DNA from 3 places in the Pseudarthrobacter sp. lyk4-40-TYG-27 genome. Region 2 is predicted to be linked to each of the others. Evidence: riboswitches for the same ligand, from Rfam matches in the RefSeq annotation. Region 2 holds a riboswitch; each other region holds the start of a gene.

Region 1 (6,636 bases), on a different contig from region 2:
CTTTCTCGTCCCACGCCCCGAAAACCACCCGGGGGATCCTGGCCAGGACGATCGCGCCCGCGCACATGGCGCAGGGTTCCAGGGTGACCACCAACGTGCAGTCGGAGAGCCGCCAGCCGTCGCCCCGGCCGCCGTCGAGCCTGGGCCGTTCCTGCAACCGGGCGGCAGCTTCCCGGATGGCCACCACCTCGGCGTGGGCTGTTGGGTCACCCAGCTCCTCCCGCTGGTTCCGGCCGGAACCCAGCACCCCGCCATCGGGCCCAATGACCACGGCGCCGATGGGCACGTCCTCCGTGGCGAGGGCGCGGTGCGCCTCCGCGATGGCAAGGCCCATCCAGGCGTCGTGTTTCTTTTCGGGCAACGGCATGGCTCAATGATAGTTTCGGGGATACTCAGGTTACTTACCGATGCCGGGAGGCACCATGGATACGCTTCGGGACCGCTTGGGGACCTGGTTCAAACCCTACGCGGCGCTGGTCCTCACCATCCTCGTGGGCGGTGTTGTCATCGTCTCCCTCGCCCTGCTGGGCGCCGAGGTGTATGACGACGTGGTGGACTCCGCCGGGCTGGCCAACCTGGACAAGCCGGCGCTGGCCCTGTCCGAGAGCCTCCGCAGCCCCGGGCTCGACGCGTTCGTTACCGGGTTCACCAATATCGGCGGTGGCATCGGAATGCCCATCCTGGCCAGCATCCTCACCGCGTGGCTGACCTTCCTCAGCCGCAACTGGCGTCCGCTGGTCCTGATCGGCGGAGCCGCTGCCGTGTCCATTACCGCCACCACCTTCGGCAAGAAGCTGGTGGGACGCACGCGCCCGGATCACGCAGACGCCGTTCCGCCGTATGAGGATTCCCCGTCGTTCCCGAGCGGGCACACCCTGAACACCACCGTGGTGATCAGCCTGGTGGTGTACCTGATCTGCCTCCAGTTCCACGCCATGCGCGTCCGGGTCCTGGCCATCACGGCGGGCGCGGTGTTCATCATCGCCATGGGTTTGAGCAGGGTTTTCCTGGGCCACCACTGGCTCACGGATGTCATGGCGGGCTGGCTGCTGGGGCTCACCTGGGTGGGTGTGGTGATTATGGCCCACCGGCTGTTCCACATTGTCCGCAGGCGGGAACACGTGGGTGCGGCGCCGTCGTTCGACCGTCCCATCGTCCGGGACGTGGTGGCCGAGGAGCTGCACGACGGCGAACACTACGGACCCGGCAAAGGCAGCGCCGGATGATAGTTTTAGGGGATGCGCACTCTCGTTGTTGACCACCCCCTGGTCGCCCACAAGCTCACCGTCCTGCGGGACAAAAACACGCCGTCGCCGGTCTTCCGCCAGCTGACGGAGGAGCTGGTGACCCTCCTGGCCTATGAGGCCACGCGGGAGGTCCGCACCGAGCCCGTCACCATCCAAACGCCCGTCAGCACCACGGTCGGCACCGCGTTCACCAAGCCCACGCCGCTGGTAGTTCCCATCCTGCGCGCCGGCCTGGGCATGCTGGAAGGCATGACCAAGCTGGTGCCCACCGCCGAGGTGGGCTTCCTGGGCATGGCCCGGGACGAGGAAACCCTGGACATCATCACGTATGCCGAGCGCCTCCCCGAGGACCTCACCGGCCGCCAGGTCTTCGTCCTGGACCCGATGCTGGCCACCGGCGGAACCCTGCGTGAGGCCATCAAGTTCCTCTTCAAGCGCGGCGCCTCCGACGTCACCTGCATCTGCCTGCTGGCAGCCCCGGAGGGCCTGGCCAAGCTGGAGGAGGAACTGGGCGACGCGAACGTGCACATCGTCCTGGCCTCCATCGACGAGAAGCTCAACGAGAAGTCCTACATTGTTCCCGGCCTCGGCGACGCCGGCGACCGCCTGTACGGGATCGCCGGGTAGGTTCCACCCTTTTTCAAAACCGTTCCCGCCGCTAGCCTGTGCGGATGGACTGGAAACTAGAACTCGTCTTTGTCCCTGTATCCGATGTGGACCGCGCCAAGGATTTCTATGTTAACAAGGTTGGCTTCAACGCCGACTACGACGAACGCCCGTCGGAGTCGATCCGCTTCGTGCAGTTGACGCCACCCGGCTCCGCCTGCTCCATCTGCATCGGCGAAGGGCTCACCGACGCTCCGCCCGGCACAGGATCCAACCTCCAGCTGGTGGTCAGCGACATCGAGGCTGCCCACCGCCAGCTCAAGGGCAACGGCGTGGACGTCAGCGACGTGGATGTACAGCAGTGGGGCCACTTCCTGTACTTCGCCGATCCGGACGGCAACAAGTGGTCTGTCCAGTACATCCCCTGGCGGAACGCCGGGCCGGGCGACGTCCAGGGCGCCGGTTAACGCAAACCGCGGGCCGCATCGACATGATGCGGCCCGCGGTTTGCGTTGCGCCCGGTGCTGGTGGTGCCTAGTACCAGTTGTGTGCCAGGTGGAAGTTCAACGCACCGCAGGGCGAGGCGTAGCTCTTCTTGATGTAGTCCAGGCCCCAGTTGATCTGCGTGCGGTAGTTGGTCAGGTAGTCGGCGCCTGCGCTGGCCATCTTCTCCGCCGGCAGCGACTGGACGATGCCGTACGCGCCGCTGCTGGCGTTGGTGGCGGTGGTGGTCCAATCGGATTCCTTGGTCCACAGCGTCTGCAGGCACTGCATCTGGTCCGGTCCCCAGCCAAAGGAGGACAGCTGGCTGGCGGCGTAGGCCTGGGCGCCCGCGGGATCGTTAACCGCGACGGCGGGAGCAGGCTCAGGCGCGGGGGCCGGCGCAGGTGCGGGTGCTTCAGCCGGCGGGGCGGCGGGAGCGGGCGCGGGGGCCGGCTCCGCGGCCTGCGGTGCCACGCTGATGGCGGAAGGAGCAGGATTTGCGGCCGGGTTGGACCGGATTTCGCTCTTCTCGATGCTCATCTGGGCATCCGCCGCCGACGTGGAAGCGCTTGACCCGGTGGACGACGCCTGGGTCATGCTGTTGGTCGCCTGGCCTGCCGCGCCAACGCCAACCAGCACCGCGCATGATGCAGCGAGGACCGCAACACGCCGGCCCACGGTGGTCTTTTTGGCGGGCTGGGGTTTGGCCCGATGTTTTGCCTTGGTTTGCAGGCATGGTTTTGCCATGGATTTAGACATGATTGATCGCCTCTCACACCTGCGGAGTTAGCTGTCGGGTTCGGATGAGGGCATCCGGCCGCACGGAAAAAACACGTGCTGGCTTAACCCCAAGGGCAATCATTGCCCGGGACGGTGGGTCCCCCGCCTCTGCCGTTGCTCAAGCGGAATCCGGGAAGCGGCAGAGCTTGGCGTCAACCCGGGATATGCGGCCCGAACGGGGACCGCACCTAATCGACGGTACAGGAAGATTGCGCATTAGTCACATTTGGGTAACGGAAGTCACGAATCATGGCGCGTCGATTTGCTGCAGGCGGATCCCCGGCGCCGGGTTATCCCGCCAGGATATAGACCGTGGTCCCGCCAATGTTTTGCGCCGGGAACGTGGACTCCACCCACTGTGCAATCCGGGTGGAGGCGTCAGAGCCGCTGCTGGACATCATGGTCCCGCCGGCAATGAAGTAGTGGATCCGGCCTTGGGAGACCAGCGCTTGGAACTGTTCCAGCGTGGGGGAGGGGTCGGTGCCGTTGAAGCCGCCCACGGCCATCACCGGCAGTTCCGTGGCCAGTTGGTAACCTGCGGCATTGTTCGAACCGACTACTGCCGCTGCCCAGGTGTAGTTTGAGGCACCGTCCTTCAATGCGGCCACGAGCCCGGCCGACGGCGTGGGCGCACCCAGGAGGCCGCCCATCCCGCCGGCGCGGCCACCGGTGGCACCCTGACCGCCCTGCGCTGCCCCGCCCTGGCCGGCACCCATGCCTTGTCCAGCCTGGCCGTTGAACTGCCGGGACGTGCCGCCCGCGCCAAACCCGCCGGTCCGGTTTCCGCCGAACCCGCCCGGGCCGCCGAACGACGTCGCCGGTCCGGCGCTGACAATGGCCCCGCTGTGCGCCGTCGCCGCCGTCGACATGGAGAAGGCCAGCGGGCCGGCGAGCGATGCCGCAATGGCGAGCGCCGTCGTCGTCCGTTGCACGGAGCGCAGGCGGATGAACCTGTTCAACCCTGTTCCTGCTGCGGCCGCAAGGCCTGCCGCCAGCACCACCCAGCGCAGCCACGGGCCGTAGGCGGATGTGGTTCCCAGCAGGGTGAATGCCATCAGGGCTGCCGCGGCCACTGCGGCGGCCAGGAAGACCGCCGCTGCGGCCTGCCGCCGGTGCTGCCAGAGAAGTACCGGGCCCAGGCCGGCCAGGGCTGCGATCCCGGGCGCCAATGCCACCGCGTAGTAGGGGTGGATGATGCCCGCCATGAAGCTGAAGACCAGGCCGGTCACCAGGACCCAGGAACCCCAGATGAGCACCGACGCCCGGACGGCGTCAGTCCGCGGCGCCCGGCGTCCCACCCACAGCAAGCCGGCAGCAAGGATCAGTGCGGAGGGCAGCAGCCACGCGATCTGGCCGCCAAATTCGCTGTTGAACATCCGCAACAGCCCGGGAACGCCCCAGCCGTTGGCGCCGCCCACGCTCCCTGTCTCGTCGCCTGTCAGCCGGCCCAGGCCGTTATAGCCGAGGGTCAGTTCCAGGATGGAATTGTCCTGCGAACCACCAATGAACGGACGGTCCGCAGCCGGGATGAGCTCCACGACGGCCAGCCACCAGCCGGCCGCGGCAAGCATCGCGGCACCGGCGGCGAGCAGGTGCAGCAGCCGCCGGCCCAGCCTGGCGGGCGCCGCGACCAGGTAGGCGAGGGCAAACCCGGGAACCACCAGCAGGACCTGCAGCTGCTTGGCAAGGAACCCGAAGCCCAGGAAAACCCCTGCCAGCAGGAGCCAGCGCAGCCTGTCCTCCTGCACGGAGCGGAGCACCGCATAGGCGGCGGCGGTCATGAGCAGCACCAGCAGGGCGTCCGGGTTGTTGAACCGGAACATCAGCGTGGCCACGGGCGTCAGTGCCAGCGCAACGGCGGCCAGCAGCCCTGCCCGGTGGGCGAGGCGCGGGTCACCGGTGGCCGGTGCCGCGGCCCGCCGGACGGCCAGGTACAGCAGCCAGGCGGTGCCGACGCCCATCAGGGCTTCAGGAACCAGGATGCTCCAGGAGCTCAGGCCGAAAATCCGGACCGACAACCCCATGATCCACAGGGACGCCGGTGGCTTGTCCACCGTGATGGAGTTGGCGGCGTCCGAGGAACCGAAGAACCAGGCCGCCCAGTCCTGCGATCCGGCCTGGGCAGCGGCGGAGTAGAAAGCGTTGGCCCAGCCCGATGCCCCGAGGTTCCACAGGTACAGCACGGCGGTAGCTGCCAGCACGGCTGCCAGTTCCAGGCGGTGCCGGAGGGCTGGGGGCTCCCGCCGCACGCCGGCCGCGGCAGCAGGGCTGGAGGCAGCAGGGCCGGGGGCAGCGGGAGCGGAGGGAGCCTGCACCGGAGTGGAGTTAGAGCTGGCCATGGGGTCCTACTTGGTGAGTTGGTACACCGTGGAGTTACCCACGGTTTGGGCCTGGAAGTTGGCTTGCACCCAGGCGGCCACCTCGGAGTTGCCGCCCCGGCCGCCCATGCCGCCGCCCATGCCGCCTTCGATGAAGTAGCTGATCTCACCCCTGGCCACCATGGCCTGGAACTCGGCGAGCGTGGGATAGGGGTCGCCGCCGTTCCAGCCGCCCAGGGCAATGACGCTGGTGTTCGTGGCCAGTTCCAGGCTGGCGGCCTGGCTGGCCCCGGAGACAATCGCCGACCACTTCGTGGTGGTGCCGGTGAGCAGTGCGGTCACGGCTGCATCGGCGGTGCCTTCGCCTGGACCACCCGCCCCGCCGGCTCCGGGGGCCCCGGTGAAGCCGCCTGCTCCGTTCGCGGGATCAAAACCGCCGGCACCGGCTGCCGCATCCGTTCCGTCGGTCCGGTCGTCACGGAGCGCGGCGTCGTCCCGGAAGCCGGCAGCCCTGTTGCCGAAACCGCCCGCCGACGAACCTGCGGGCCCCGACGTCGGGATGGATCCCGAATGGGCGGACGCGGCGGTGGCCAAGGTCCAGGCAGCCGTTCCAAGGCCCCCGGCCAGCAAGGAGAGGACGACGACGGCGGCCGTCCCGGAGCGCCGGAACCGTCCCGCAGCGCCCTTGCCGTCAAGGCGGAGGAGGATGGCGGCCGCGGCAAGGACACCAAGGACGATGGTGGCGATGCGCAACCACGGCAGCCACGACGCGTCGCGGCCCAGCAGCACCGAGGACCAGATGGAGGTGCCTAAGACCACGACGGCAAGAGTGGTCCGTGCCGGCCAGTACGCGCGGCCGCGCCAGAGTTCCGCCGCGCCGATGCCCACCAGCGCGGCGATGGCCGGTGCCAGTGCCACCGAGTAGTAGGGGTGGACGATGCCGCTCATGAAGCTGAAGACGCCCGCCGTGACCAGCAGCCAGCCGCCCCACAGGATCAAGGCCGCGCGGCTCCGGGATGTGCGCGTTTCGCGGCGGGTGAACCACAAGCCTGCCACCACCAGCACCAGGGCGGCAGGCAGCAGCCAGGACACCTCGCCGCCGAAGCTGGTCCCGAACATCCGCAGCAGGCCGGCCGCGCCGCCGAATCCCGCATTTCCGCCGCCGAAGCCGCCCGCCGCACCGCCGCCCGGGCCGCCGGCTC
Region 2 (6,636 bases):
TTATATATGGCTGCCAGCGGCTGTTCCCTGCCGTCGGCAGAGCGGGCCACGGCGCCCCGGCCATCGCCCGCAGCTGCCACCGCGTCCCGGAGCATCGCCACCGCCCGGGCTGCCAGCGGCATGTCGCAGGCGAGAACCAGAGTGAAGGGCGCCCCTCCCCCATAGGTGGCAAGGGCATCGAGGCCGGCTGAGATCCCGGCGGCAGGACCGGCAAACTTCGGCTCCTCCCGGCAGGACAGGACGCCTGGCGGCAGGGCCTGGGCGGGTCCGGCCTCATCGGCAGCCCCGCGGGACGGAGGGCTGCCGGCGGAAACGTCGCCCACAACAACCGTGCGGCGGGCACCGGCAGCGGCGTCAAGGGTCCATGCCAGGAGGGTTCTTCCCCGGAGGACCAACGATTGCTTGGGTACTCCACCCAGCCGTGATGATCGGCCGCCCGCCAGGATCAGGGCGTCAAAGATCAACGGGTCCGTTTGCACCCACCCAGCCTAGCGAACAGCAACCGGCCCGGAAGCCGCTTGTCAGGCGGCGCGCTCGGGAAGCAGGAATGGATCCCAGGCGGGGGTTGGCTTCTCCAGTTCCTTGATCTGCCAGATGGTTCCGTGCGGCGGCTCCGGCACGAAGCGCAGGGTCCATCCCATCTCGCCGGGGGTATGGTCACCCTTGACGTTGTTGCACCGCAGGCAGGCAGCCACGAGATTCTCCCAGGAATCGGCTCCGCCCCGCGATTTTGGGTGGACATGGTCGATTGTGTGCGCTGGCTTTCCGCAATATGCACACTTGTGCCCGTCACGTCGAAGCACACCACGGCGGCTGACGGCCGTTGAGTGGTTGTACCGCGGGCGGATGTAGCGGTTGAGGAGGATCACGGACGGGCGGCCCAGGACGTCAGTGGGGCCCACCACGGGATCATCCCCCTCGGCCACCACGCTCGCCTTGCCTGTGAGCACAAGCACCAGCGCCCGGCGGAAGGTGATAACCGCCAGCGGTTCATATCCAGCATTCAGAACGAGAGTGCGCATGCACGTACCTCTTCACGGCCGCACCCGTCAGGGGCACGAGGGCCGGCTGCCCTCGGCATGTCCGGGCTATGGATCGACATCACAAGAGTAAACAGAGAATTGCAATATCAGGTAATCGGTATACGCGGAGGCCGGATCCCACCCCGGTGGCGGGAGCCGGGATGCACGCAGAATGGCGGGAGTTAAATGGGAAAAGACCCCCGCCTCAAGGGCAGGGGTCCTTCCGGGCACATCTTATGCGGCGCCGCGTGCGGCGGGCGGCAGTGGTTACCGAACGTGGATGAAGACCGGTCCGGAGCCAACGTTGGCGCTGAACACAACGGTGTCGTTGCCGTTGAAGCCGCCGTGGACGGCCATCCCGTTTCCGGCGTAGACGGCGATGTGGGCCATTCCTCCGCCACCGTCGGCGTAGTAGATGAGGTCTCCGGGCTGGGCCTGGGATGCGGACACCCTGTCACCCAATGACAGGTAACCGGCGGGCCAGTCGTGGAAGTGGATGCCGACGGCAGCCAGTGCGTTGGTCACCAGCATGGTGCAGTCCTGGTGTACGCCAAGCTGGGCGTAGGCAGCGGACAGGATGGCAGCACCCTTTCCGCTGGCGGAAACCTGGGCGGCGGGGGCAGCCGTGGCATCGGCAGTTGCAACCTTGGCAGTCACCTTGGGAGCGGCAACGGCCTGGGCAACGGGAGCGGGAGCGGCTTCCTGCACCGCAACCTCGGGCTCGGGAGCCGGTGCCGGAGTGGTGGTAACGGCCGGCTTTTCGAAGCTGATGGCAATGGTGGAAGCCGCTGAGATCGGAGCGTCGACGGCGGATTCAACTTCCATGGCGGATGCCGGAGCCGAGTCGCGCTTGACGTTGGTGTCGGCTGCGTTGGCTGCGATGCCGCTGGTCAGGACCAGGCCGGAAGCTGCAGCGATTACTGCAGCCTGGCGGCCCATGCCGCCGGCGTTGTCGCTGACAGCCTTGGCAATGATCGCGATCGAGTTGGTTTTGGTGACCTCGGCGCGGTGCCGTGCGGTAGCACGAGTCGTCATCAGTTCTCTCTTTCGTTTTCCTCTGGACCGCGGTGGCCTGTCCGAGGGGGTTGGATGCGCCGGCATCTTGGGGGTACGCCGGCGCGTCCCGAACGGGGATGTTGGTTTCTAGCGAAAAAGCTTTGGGCAAAGAAATAGCCCTTGGAGCGTGGAGCCCAAGAACTACTTGTTCAGGTGGTAGTACGTGGAAGTACCGGTGGCTGCGGGAGAGTGGAGCATGGTTCCCTGCGACGGGTTGAGCGCGCTGATCATCATGCCGTTGCCGACGTAGATGCCGACGTGTGCGCCGCCGTTCTGGACCACGAGGTCGCCCGGCTGGGGGGTGGAGGTGGGGGTCATGATGCTCCACGCGTTCGTGCGGGGAATGCTGATTCCAGCCTGCGCGTAGACCCACTGAACGAAGCCGGAGCAGTCCCAGCCGTTGGGGGTGGTGCCGCCCCAGACGTAGGGGTGGCCGATGCCGGTGTAGGCGATCGCGGCGATACCCGAGGTGGCTGCGGACGAAACGGCTTCTACTGCCTGTCCGGCCTTGGACGCCTCCTGGCCGGCAGTGGTGGCGGTGCGGTCCGCGGACGCGGTGGACTGGGTGCGCACGGTTTCCACCTTCGGGGCGGCGGTGGTCTTGACCGCCGGACGCTCGAAGGAAACGGTGGCCGTGGGGGCCGCGGTGACAGCAAGGGCGGTCTGCGCGGAACCGGACTCCGTGGAGGCCGAGATGCCGGCAGTGGTGTCCGCGGCGTTGGCCGGCAGGCCCATGCTCAGGATGAGGCCTGAAGCCGCTGCCACAACGGCAGCCTGGCGGCCCACGGTCCCGGCATTGGCGCTTACGGCCTTGGACATGGCGTCCAAGGGGTTGACGCGAACCGTTTGCGCACGGTGGCGCGCAGAATTATGGCGTGAAGACACGAAGGTAGCCTCTCCCAATGCCTGCGAGGTGAGCTGTCGGATTCGGATGGGAGTCACCCGGCCACTTCGCTTCCTGGGAAGCTCATGACTTAACCCCAAGGCCTTCCAGAACGCAGAAGGCCAAAATTGGTTCCCCCGCCCCTGCCAGACGATGAAATGCGAACGGACCTTGAGCGGTGGCAGAGTTAGGCAATCCACTCAAGAGCGTCAACTTCGGAAAAGTTGACGCGAGTTAGACGGTACAGCAGTTTTGCTTCAATGTCACATTCAGGTCACGGCGGGTCACGGCGATCTGGGAGTGCGCAATCAAACGGTTACAGCCAGCCCATCGGATCGACCACTTCGCCGTTGACCTGAACTTCGAAGTGCAGGTGGCAGCCGGTGGACGCCCCGGTGGTCCCGCTCAACGCCACGACTTCGCCGCGGGAGACCGTTTGGCCCACCTTGACGTTGAAGGACGAGAGGTGGTTGTACGTGGTCTCCAGGCCGTTGCCATGGTCGATCACCACCCGGTTTCCACCGCCGAACTGGTGCCAGCCGGCGAAGGTCACGGTTCCTGTTGCGGCTGCCAGGACGGACGTCCCGCACTGTGCCACGAAGTCCTGTCCGCGGTGGAAATCTCCGGTGCCGCCGGTGATTGGGCTGACCCGGTAGCCGAAGGGCGACGCGGTCACGAGGGATGCCAGCGGCGCGGCCAGGGTCCCGGCGGAAGCCGCACGCGTTACCGATCCGGCCGACTGGGCGCTCAGCAGTTGCTTCAGCTTCCCGTCGGGGTCCGCCTGCGTTACGACGGCTGAGCGGCTGAAGTCGATCTGGGCGCCTACATCCGCGGAAATCTGGGGCTGGGGGCTGACTGCGGAGGCGGCCTGGGGCGCGATTCCGGCCGCATCCGTCGCCATAACGGGGCTGGTGGCGGGCATGGTCACCGTGAGCACCAGGCCGGTGGCGGCGAGGGCGATGCCAGCCTTTTGGCCGATGCCGCTGGCCGCGGCAAAGTCGGTGATTTGCCGGAACGGACCCCGACGGCGGCGCGCATCCCGTTGCGGGTCGCGGGGGCGCTCCGCGGCGGCTACTTCGACAACCCGGGGTGCCTCAGGGGGGCCCGCCGCGCGACGGCGGCCCCGGGAGGTCTGCATGGTCAAGAAGGGTTCCTCTCTGGAATAGCCTGCGGAGTTAGCTGTCGGATTCGGGTCAGAGAGATCAAAGACCCGGTCCGTCATGGGCAAACTTCTACACAGGGGTATTCCCGGAAGAATCCTTCACTGGAGAGGCTTGCTGCTGACGGACTTCACCCCAAGGCAGTCCCCCGCTGCCGGTTGTGGTTCCCCCGCCTCTGCCAGTAACGACTCGTACACCTGGCCCGCTGGCAGAGCTCGGCTCCGGATCAGGTAACGCTTAAGTATCAACGCTGGGTTCCACTATAGGGGCTTAAGACCCTAGGTAACAATTCCGTTATCTTTGCGTGGAATCCCCCGGGTGGGGTATGGAAACGCGGCGTCAGGCCTGGTTCACGGCGACGAAAACGTGTGCCGCCACCTCGGGAGGCAGCTCCAGCGCGCCCTCGATTCCCGCCACCCGTACCGAAATGTAGTCACCGACGCGTTCCAGGGAGACAGACGCGCCGGGCCGGATACCGCCCTCGTCGAGCTGGGTCAGCAGTTCCGGCTCCACCTGGATCGGTTCCGCCAGCCGGCTGATGGTCACTGCCGATTCAGGCCCGTAGGCCTTCATTGCCTCCACCAGGCTGATGGCGCCGTCGCCGAACCCGGGTCCGGGCTCTCCGCCCAGGGCGGCAAGGCCGGGGATGGGGTTTCCGTAGGGCGACTCCGTGGGGTGGTCCAGCATCTCGTAGATGCGCCGCTCCACCCGTTCGCTCATAACGTGTTCCCAGCGGCAGGCTTCGTCATGGACATAGGCCCAGTCCAATCCGATCACGTCGGCCAGCAGGCGCTCGGCCAGCCGGTGCTTCCGCATGACCTCAGTGGCACGCTTGCGGCCGGTGTCGGTCAGTTCCAGGTGCCTGTCACCGGAGACGACGACCAGGCCATCGCGCTCCATCCGGCCGATGGTCTGGGAAACGGTAGGCCCCGAGTGGCGCAGGCGTTCGGCGATACGGGCCCGGAGGGCAACGATGTTCTCTTCCTCAAGCTCCAGGATGGTCCTGAGGTACATCTCCGTAGTGTCGATCAGATCCGTCATCCAGCTCAGCTCCTCGAGCGCAGTACCTTGCGTTGTCCCACCGTATCGCCTCTTCCCGCGACGTAGTCCGGGGAAGAGTTTAGCCTATTTTGATTTAGTCCGAATAGGGCCTGCCGCCTGCGGCGTCTCATTGGCTGGACATTGGCGCCGCCCGCTCCCGCCACCCTGCGCGCTTCAGGCAGAATTGGGGAAGGTTTGCACTGCAGCCATGGCCGGCTCCCGGCCACCCACCACCCGGACCACAGCTTTCGTCCCCGCCGAATGGAGCACCTGTGAGCGACACCAGCATCACGATTCCCGCCAACCTCCTGCCCCAGGACGGGCGGTTCGGGGCCGGCCCCTCAAAGGTCCGGCCGGAACAGATCGATGCCCTGTCCGCTGCGTCGAAGACTATCCTCGGCACATCCCACCGGCAGGCTCCGGTCAAGAACCTGGTGGGCTCCGTACGCGAAGGACTCAGCCAGTTCTTCCGTGCTCCCGAGGGCTACGAGGTGGTCCTCGGCGTGGGCGGCTCGACCGCGTTCTGGGACATCGCGAGCTTCGGCCTCGTGTCCAAGAAGGCGCAGCACCTGTCCTTCGGGGAGTTTGGCTCCAAGTTTGCCTCCGCCACCAACAAGGCGCCGTTCCTGGAAGCGTCCTCGATCATTAAGTCTGAGCCGGGCACCCGTCCTGCAGCGCAGGCGGAGGCGGGCGTGGACGTCTACGCGTGGCCACAGAATGAGACCTCCACGGGCGTCGCCGCCCCGGTCAAGCGGGTGCCGGGCGCCGACAAGGACGCCCTGGTCCTGGTGGACGCAACCTCCGCTGCCGGCGGCCTGGACGTCGACATTGCCGAAAGCGACGTTTACTACTTCGCCCCGCAAAAGAATTTCGCTTCCGACGGTGGCCTTTGGCTCGGCCTCTTCTCCCCCGCCGCCCTGGAGCGCGCTGCCGCCATCAAGGCAAGCGGCCGCTGGATCCCGGACTTCCTGGACCTCCAGACCGCCATCGACAATTCACGGCTGAACCAGACGTACAACACCCCGTCGCTGTCCACCCTGGTAACCCTTGGCGCCCAGGTCCAGTGGCTGAACGCCAACGGCGGCCTGGACTTCGCCTCTGCCCGCACCGCCGATTCCGCCGGCCGCATCTACAGTTGGGCTGACGCCTCGGAGTTCGCCACCCCGTTTGTGGCCAACCCGGAGGAGCGCTCCAACGTCATCGCCACCATCGACTTTGACGAGTCGGTGGACGCGGCAACGGTGGCGAAGGTCCTGCGCGCCAACGGCATCGTGGACACCGAGCCCTACCGGAAGCTGGGCCGCAACCAGCTGCGCATCGCCACCTTCGTCGCCATCGAGCCCGACGACGTCTCGGCACTGCTGTCCAGCATCGACTATGTGGTGGGCGAGCTCCGCAAGTAGTCCAGGCACACGCGAAAGGCGCCGCCCGGGATAACCCCTGGACGGCGCCTTTCGCGTGTGGCGGAAAATTC
Region 3 (6,636 bases), on a different contig from region 2:
CTCATGGGCTCTCCTCTGTGGCCTGCAGGTCATTGTGTCAACTCTTTCTCCAGGAGGCGTGCTGCCGTTTGGAGTTGGGATTCAGGGTCTTCGCGCCAGCGCGCCAGGACAGCCGCGGCCCGCTGGCGGTCTCGGTGGTCCAAGCCGGCCAGCAAGGGCACCAGGACGTCGGAGACCAAAGGCCCGGCCAGCTCTGCCGCCTGGGCCGAGCGGAGAAAGCCCTCCAGCCGGGTGAGGTCCGAATGCCGCAGCACCTGCACCTTTGTTTGCAGCAGGACAACGGCGGCCAGCCGGCGTTCGAAGACCGGCTGCGAGCCTGGTTTCGGCTGGCCCCACAGGGCGGAGGCCAGCATGACCGTGGTGTCATGGCCCATGTCCTTGAACTTCCGAAGGGCGTCCCGGACTGTGCCGCGGACTGCGCCGATCGAAGACCCGTAGGAGGCCAGGGCTCCGCCCAGCCGGTAGCCCACCTCGTCGGCCCGATACCAGGCACCCTCGTTCTGAAGGGTCCGGTCGATAAATTCAGCAGCAGCCGCGACGTCGGGCACCTCGGTCACCGCCCCCGCCCCGCAGAGGCATGAAGGATACAGAATGGGGTCCAAGGCCGCGCCTCGAGTCTGCCGGCCGCGATGGGCTCGCCGCAGACCGCACAGGTTCCATATGTGCCGTTGGCCAGCCGCTCCAGGGCTGCCTCCACCTGGTCCAGCCCGGCTGAACTCTGCTTCAACAATGCCGACGCCTGCGACAGTTCGAAGGCGATCGTGGCGCCCTCGGGATCGTGTTCGTCATCGACGTTGGAGTCCTGCCGGGCCGCGTTGGCCGCGTCGATATCAGCCCGCAGCGCCGGCAACAGGGCCAACCTCCGGGCCCGTTCCTCTTCGAGCAGCACCCTGAACCGTTCGAAATCTGGCATGCGGAAAGCCTAGCGCGCCAGTCAGTACCAGTTCAGGGCGACGGAATGGCTCCAGGCGCCGCACGGGGACCCGTAGCGGTCGCGGATGTAGCCGAGCCCCCAGTCAATCTGCGTCCGGTAACTCGTCAGCCAGTCGCTTCCGGCGCTGGCGTACTTTCCCGGCGGCAGGGCCTGGGCTATGCCATAGGCCCCGGATGAGGCATTCGTGGCCGTGGTCAGCCAGCCGGATTCCTTGGTCCACAGCTGGGACAGGCACTGGAACTGGTCGGCGCCCCAGCCGAGGGCACCCAGGCGTCCTGAGGCATAGGCCTTGGCGCCGGCAGGATCATTGACGGCACCGCCCGGGACGGAGGGAACGACGACGGGCGGCGGGCCGGGCACGGCTGGCTGCGGCGGACTGCCGGGAACCGGGTCGGCCGGCGGGGCCGGTACCGCCGCGTTGCCGGCCGGAGCCGCAGCCGCGGGTTTGGGCTGCCGGGCTGCGGCCGCGGCAGCCTGCGCCGCGGCTTCGGCCTGCCGGCGGGCCTGCTCCGCCGCAGCGGCGCGCTTGGCCTCCTGGGCCGCTTCATAGGCAGCCAGCGCCGCCTGGCCCTGGCGATACTCCCCCTCAAGTGCCGCCGTCGTTCCCTTCAGCGAGGCCAGCTGGGCGGTCAGTTCGGTGCTGTGCTGCTGTTCGTCATTTACCTGCCGGGCAAGCGCGTCCTGGGCGGAGCGGGCTGCGTCCAGTTTGGCTTTTGCTTCCCCGGACAGTCGTTCCCGCTCAGTGCGGGCCACTTTTTCCTGCTCTGCCAGGGATGCGGCAACTTTTCCGGCAGCCGCAGCTTTCTCCACCAGAGCAGCAGTCTTGTCGCCCACCAGCTGGACGAGGTTGAGCCCTTGGACGCTGTTGTTCTGCAGGGCATCAAGGGCCACGAAGAATCCGGTATTGGTCCCGCCCGTCTTGTACGCCTGGACGGCAAGCGCTCCGATTTCCTTGCGATGACGGGCCAGTTCGTCGTTGGCGCGGGCAGCCTGGGCGGACAATGTATCCAGCCTGACCGATGCCGCTTGCAGCCCGGCGTCGGCTGCGGCGTAGTCGGCCGCTGCCCGGACCGCCGTGTTGCCGGCGGCTTCAGCCTGGGTCTGGAGGCCGTCCAGGAGCCCATTGATGGTGGTGATCTCTGCCGCTTTCGCTGCCTCGGAAGACTGCGCCTGCTGCACGTCAGCCCAAGACGGATACCCACCGGGAGGTGCAGGCTCGTCTGCCGTGGCAGGCAGGACCGTGGCCGCTGCCACTGCGATGGCGAGCAGTCCCCCCACCAGCGGGGACGTGGGCATGGTCACGAACAGGGGCATAGTCCCGAAGCATACCGGCGGCACGCCGGAGCGGAAAGGCGGCCGTGCCTGCTTTGTTACCCGTTTGGTCCGGTGCCGGACCGGCGGGAGCCCGGCGAGGGTGGATCGGACCCATCCAATCGCTGGTTGAATACGAGAGAAGAACCTCGCATGTTATCTAAACGTGACAATGGGAGGGTCGGCGGGTTATGGTCTTCTGGTGTCCCTCCCCAAACGGGACACTCCCATCAGTTTGCCGAGCCCTGCCGCTGATACCGGGATTCAACCGCATTCATGCTGGCAGGGACGGGGGAACCAAGTTTCCACGGCCTTTCAGGTCTTGGGGTTAAGCCGGACAGCTCCTCCGCCCACCGCGGAGATATGTTCGGCCGGGTATCTCCAACCCGAACCCGACAGCTCACCCCGCAGGCATGGGAGAGGCGATCAATCGTGTCAAAGAATCTCAGCACTGCCCGCCACCGCGCGACCCCGGCCCGCTCCATTGCGCTCGAGGGACTCGCCATGACGGCCAAATCACAGGCCCGTTCGTTTGGCCGTCCGGCCCTCGCTGTTGCCGCCGCGTCCGGCATCGCGTTCGGCGTCGGCGCCCCGGCACATGCGGGCGTGACGGGCGCGGACACCACTGAGCAGGCCAGCGTCCAGGCCGCCGCAGCTCCTGCAACTGCTCCGGCAGCCGCGGCAGCAACCGTCCACACCGTCGTTTCCGGGGACACCCTCGGCGCGATTTCGGCCGCGTACGGAGTCAGCCTCAATGACGTCCTGGCTGCCAACGGCCTGGGATTGTCGTCCATCATCTACCCCGGTGACCAGATCCAGATCCCCGGCGCCGGCTACGTGGCAGCACCTGCCCCGGCGCCGGCAGCGGCCCCCGTCCAGGCGGCAGCCGCCACCGCACCGGCGAACACCGGCATGAACATGTCCTACGCATCAGCAACGCCGGTGGCGTCCACCACCGGGAGCGGGACCGGTGCTGCCATCCTGGCCTCCGCCTACGGCCAGGTCGGCGTGAGCCAGGACTGCACCGCCATGGTTGAAAAGGCCCTGCGCTCCGTCGGCAAGAGCGTCGGCGACCTGGCTCCCACGCAGTTCTTCCAGTACGGCAGCGTGGTCGGGAGCCCGGCACCCGGCGACCTCATCATCACCTCGGGCCACGTGGGCGTTTACGCCGGAAACGGCCAGGTTGTGAGTGGCGGCGTCAACGGCTACACCACGCAGGTGCACTCCATCAGCTGGCTCAGCGGCTACTCAGTGGTCCGCGTCGCCTAGTCTTCGCGCAGTAAAGCCTGCTCCCAACAGGAGGGTGGCAGCCGGGTCTCCGGTTGCCACCCTCCTGTTGTTGTCGGATCAGGTCCCGCAAAAGGTCGTATAGGTCCCGAAGTCCGCCGGGGCACCGTCCATGTAGCGTTCCAGTCCGGCCCGCTCGGTGAAAGGATCGGTCACGGCCTGAAGCAGGCGGTGCAGCGGGGCAGTGTCTCCCTCCGTGCCGGCGGCGAGGGCTTCCTCCACCAGATGGTTCCGTGGAATGTACGCCGGGTTGACGCTGTCCATCAGACCTGCGTCGGGTTGCAGCGCCAACCACCGCTCCGACCAGGCGTCGAAGCCGGCCAAATCCATCACCATGCCGCGCACCGGGCGCAGGTCGCCGCGGGCGGCCCTGCCTAGGTTACGGAAGAACAGGGTGTAATCCACCGGGCCGTCCTTGAGGATGGCCACCACATCGTCAATAAGGCTGGACGCGGCGTCGTCGCTGGCGTTTCCAGCGGCAAGACCCAGTTTGGTTTTCATGCCGCCCGTCCACGCCGTGCTGTACTGTCCACGGAATCCACCGAGCACCTCAACCGCTGCAGCAACAGCCTTGTCCTCGTCTTCGTCAACGAGCGGCAGCATTGCCTCGGCAAGGCGGGCAAGGTTCCATTCGGCAAGGACTGGCTGGTTGGCGTAGGCGTAACGGCCACTGACATCGATGGAACTGAAGACGGCGGCGGGATCGAAGGCATCCAGGAACGCACACGGGCCGTAATCAATGGTTTCCCCTGAGATGGTCATGTTGTCCGTATTCATGACCCCGTGCACGAATCCCGCCAGCATCCACCGGGCCACCAGCCCGGCCTGGGCGGAACAGACGGACGCAAACAGTGCCAGATAGGGGTTTGGGGCGACGGCAGCGTCCGGATAGTGCCTGCTGATGGCGTGGTCAGCCAGCCGCTTGAGCAGGTCCATGTTCTCCGTGGCCCGGGCGTACTGGAAACTCCCAACCCTCAAGTGGCTGCTGGCCACCCGTGCCAGGACAGCACCGGGCAGCATGCCCTCGCGCCGGACCTGCCGCCCCGTCGCCACCACGGCGAGGGAGCGCGTGGTGGGAATACCCAGGGCGTGCATGGCCTCACTGACAACGTACTCGCGCAGCATTGGCCCGACGACGGCCCGGCCGTCCCCGGCGCGGGCGAAGGGGGTGCGCCCCGAGCCTTTGAGGTGGATGTCCAGCAGGCGGCCGGCGCGGTCCGTGACTTCCCCCAGCAGGAGCGCGCGTCCGTCGCCGAGCAATGGGGAGTAGCCGCCGAACTGGTGGCCCGCGTAAGCCTGCGCCACCGGGGTGGCACCGGCGGGAACGTGGTTGCCCACGAGGAGGCGCACCCCTTCGGGACTGCGGAGGTATCGCGGGTCAAGGCCCAGGCCTGCTGCGAGCTTTTCATTCAGGACCAGGAGTTCGGGGTCCGGAGCTTCCTCGGCCTGCCAGGGAACGGCAAGTTCCGCCAGTTCACGGGCGAAGTGGCCGTCGAAGGTGACCGTGGATTCAGCTGCTGCCGTCATGGGTTAACCCTATCGCCGTGGTGCCGCCCGCCCCTCCTGCACGGAGAGCTTCAGGCCCTGCCGCCGCTGGCCCCTGCATCATCCAGCCCCTTGGCATAGGCCGCCTGGCCGGCATGCTGGAGGCAGTCCCCCAGAATGCTGACAAGCCGCACCCCAAGGGTCACCGGCGGATCCCAGCGCCTGTCCACCACGCGGTCCAGGTCCTGTTCTTCCAGGCTTTCGAGGACCTTCGTGGTCTGCCGGTGGACTGCTTCACAGTACTCAAGCAGGAGCTCACCGGATGCCCGGACAGCATCCACCTGGCCGCTGGAGTGGCCATAGCCCGTGTCGCCTTCCGCCAGCGGGAGGCCAAAACGCGACACGAAGCCTTCCGACGTCCAGACCTGTTCCAACTCCGAGGCGGAGGCGACCTGCGCATCCTCCACCCTCCCCAGGTGCCACACCAGCCAGGCGATGGAGTTGCCGCGGCCGGAGGGGCGGTGCTGGAGCTGTTCCTCGTCGAGCCCGTCGAGCACCTGCCGGACCATGCCCGGGAGGCGGCCAAAGGACTCGAGGAGCAATTCTTTGGAATCCATGGATCTGGCGCCTTTCGGGTTGCCCGGTCGGGGGAACAATAAGGTTACTGAGTAAACATAATGCCTGTGAACAGGCGGCCCCAGCCAACACGTGCGCTTGTTTCGACTTTGAGGGGGACGCGGGGTACAAGGTAACCAAGGTGCATCATGTCGTGGGCCGGGCGTTGACCGCAAGCAAGGAGAACCGATGGAACGCAGCAATGTATCCCCGGACAGTCACGGGGCAGAACCGTCCCGGACCCAGTCCCCCGCGGCAAGGATGTCAGCGCTCTGGGCGGATGGTTTGGGCAGGGCCAGCATCAGGGCCGTCCAGGCGCTCTCGCTGCTGGCGCTCGCCTGGGTGGCCGTGGTGGCCGCCACCCGGGTTCCGCTGGTGACCGTACCCGTGCTGGTCGCCCTGATCCTGGCGTCGGCAATGGCTCCCGCCGTGCGGTGGCTCGCCGCCCGCGGGTTCCCCCGGTCGCTGGCCGTGCTGTCATCCTTCCTGGTGATCATCGCCGTCGCGGCCGGAGTGGTGGGCGGCATCGTTGCACTGGTCCGCCAGCAGGCCCCGGTTCTGGCAGCACGGGCGGAAGCAGGGATTGGCCAACTGCAACAATTCATCACCACGGGACCCGTCGCACTGACCGGCGCGCAAATCGACGCGGCCCGCAACGAATTCCAGAAGTTCCTTGCCGGCGGAACCCTGGGAGCCGATGCGCTGACCGGACTCAGGACCGCCGGGGAGATAGCTGCCGGCACGGTCCTGACGGCCGTCATCCTTTTCTTCTTCCTCAAGGACGGCGAGAGGATCCGGTCGTTCCTGATCGGGTTCCTTCCCGGCAACCATCAAGGAAAAGCGCAGTTGGCCGCGGAACGCAGCCTCCTGGTGCTCGGCGGCTACGTCCGGGGCACCCTCATCATTGCCGCGATCGATGCGATCCTGGTGCTGGTGGGGCTGCTCATCCTTCGGGTCCCCCTGGCCGTGCCGCTGGCCGCCGTGGTCTTCCTGGGCGGGTTCAT

What was found. A riboswitch is a leader RNA that binds a small molecule or an ion and turns the genes downstream of it on or off. The one in region 2 is predicted to bind cyclic di-AMP.
Region 1: another riboswitch for cyclic di-AMP. It lies ahead of QRM96_RS18745 (aggregation-promoting factor C-terminal-like domain-containing protein); the one in region 2 lies ahead of QRM96_RS03740 (C40 family peptidase).
Region 3: another riboswitch for cyclic di-AMP. It lies ahead of QRM96_RS00785 (C40 family peptidase); the one in region 2 lies ahead of QRM96_RS03740 (C40 family peptidase).

What each region holds. Positions count from the first base shown of each region.
Region 1 is NZ_JARVSH010000012.1:31,823-38,458, forward strand. It holds gene QRM96_RS18725 (nucleoside deaminase) at 1-367, opposite strand, end outside; gene QRM96_RS18730 (phosphatase PAP2 family protein) at 423-1,226, shown strand; gene upp (uracil phosphoribosyltransferase) at 1,239-1,874, shown strand; gene QRM96_RS18740 (glyoxalase superfamily protein) at 1,919-2,320, shown strand; gene QRM96_RS18745 (aggregation-promoting factor C-terminal-like domain-containing protein) at 2,388-3,095, opposite strand; cyclic di-AMP (ydaO/yuaA leader) riboswitch at 3,101-3,261, opposite strand; gene QRM96_RS18750 (glycosyltransferase family 39 protein) at 3,407-5,455, opposite strand; gene QRM96_RS18755 (glycosyltransferase family 39 protein) at 5,462-6,636, opposite strand, start outside.
Region 2 is NZ_JARVSH010000002.1:60,467-67,102, reverse strand. It holds gene QRM96_RS03755 (NTP transferase domain-containing protein) at 1-479, opposite strand, end outside; gene QRM96_RS03750 (HNH endonuclease) at 522-1,022, opposite strand; gene QRM96_RS03745 (NlpC/P60 family protein) at 1,290-2,057, opposite strand; gene QRM96_RS03740 (C40 family peptidase) at 2,220-2,897, opposite strand; cyclic di-AMP (ydaO/yuaA leader) riboswitch at 2,968-3,149, opposite strand; gene QRM96_RS03735 (M23 family metallopeptidase) at 3,278-4,099, opposite strand; cyclic di-AMP (ydaO/yuaA leader) riboswitch at 4,112-4,342, opposite strand; gene QRM96_RS03730 (iron-dependent transcriptional repressor DtxR) at 4,461-5,162, opposite strand; gene serC (phosphoserine transaminase) at 5,435-6,565, shown strand.
Region 3 is NZ_JARVSH010000001.1:156,763-163,398, reverse strand. It holds gene QRM96_RS00805 (DUF1810 domain-containing protein) at 1-5, opposite strand, end outside; gene QRM96_RS00800 (DNA alkylation repair protein) at 30-557, opposite strand; gene QRM96_RS00795 (TraR/DksA family transcriptional regulator) at 554-913, opposite strand; gene QRM96_RS00790 (coiled-coil domain-containing protein) at 935-2,248, opposite strand; cyclic di-AMP (ydaO/yuaA leader) riboswitch at 2,502-2,674, shown strand; gene QRM96_RS00785 (C40 family peptidase) at 2,678-3,514, shown strand; gene QRM96_RS00780 (protein adenylyltransferase SelO) at 3,593-5,059, opposite strand; gene QRM96_RS00775 (mycothiol transferase) at 5,110-5,634, opposite strand; gene QRM96_RS00770 (AI-2E family transporter) at 5,822-6,636, shown strand, end outside.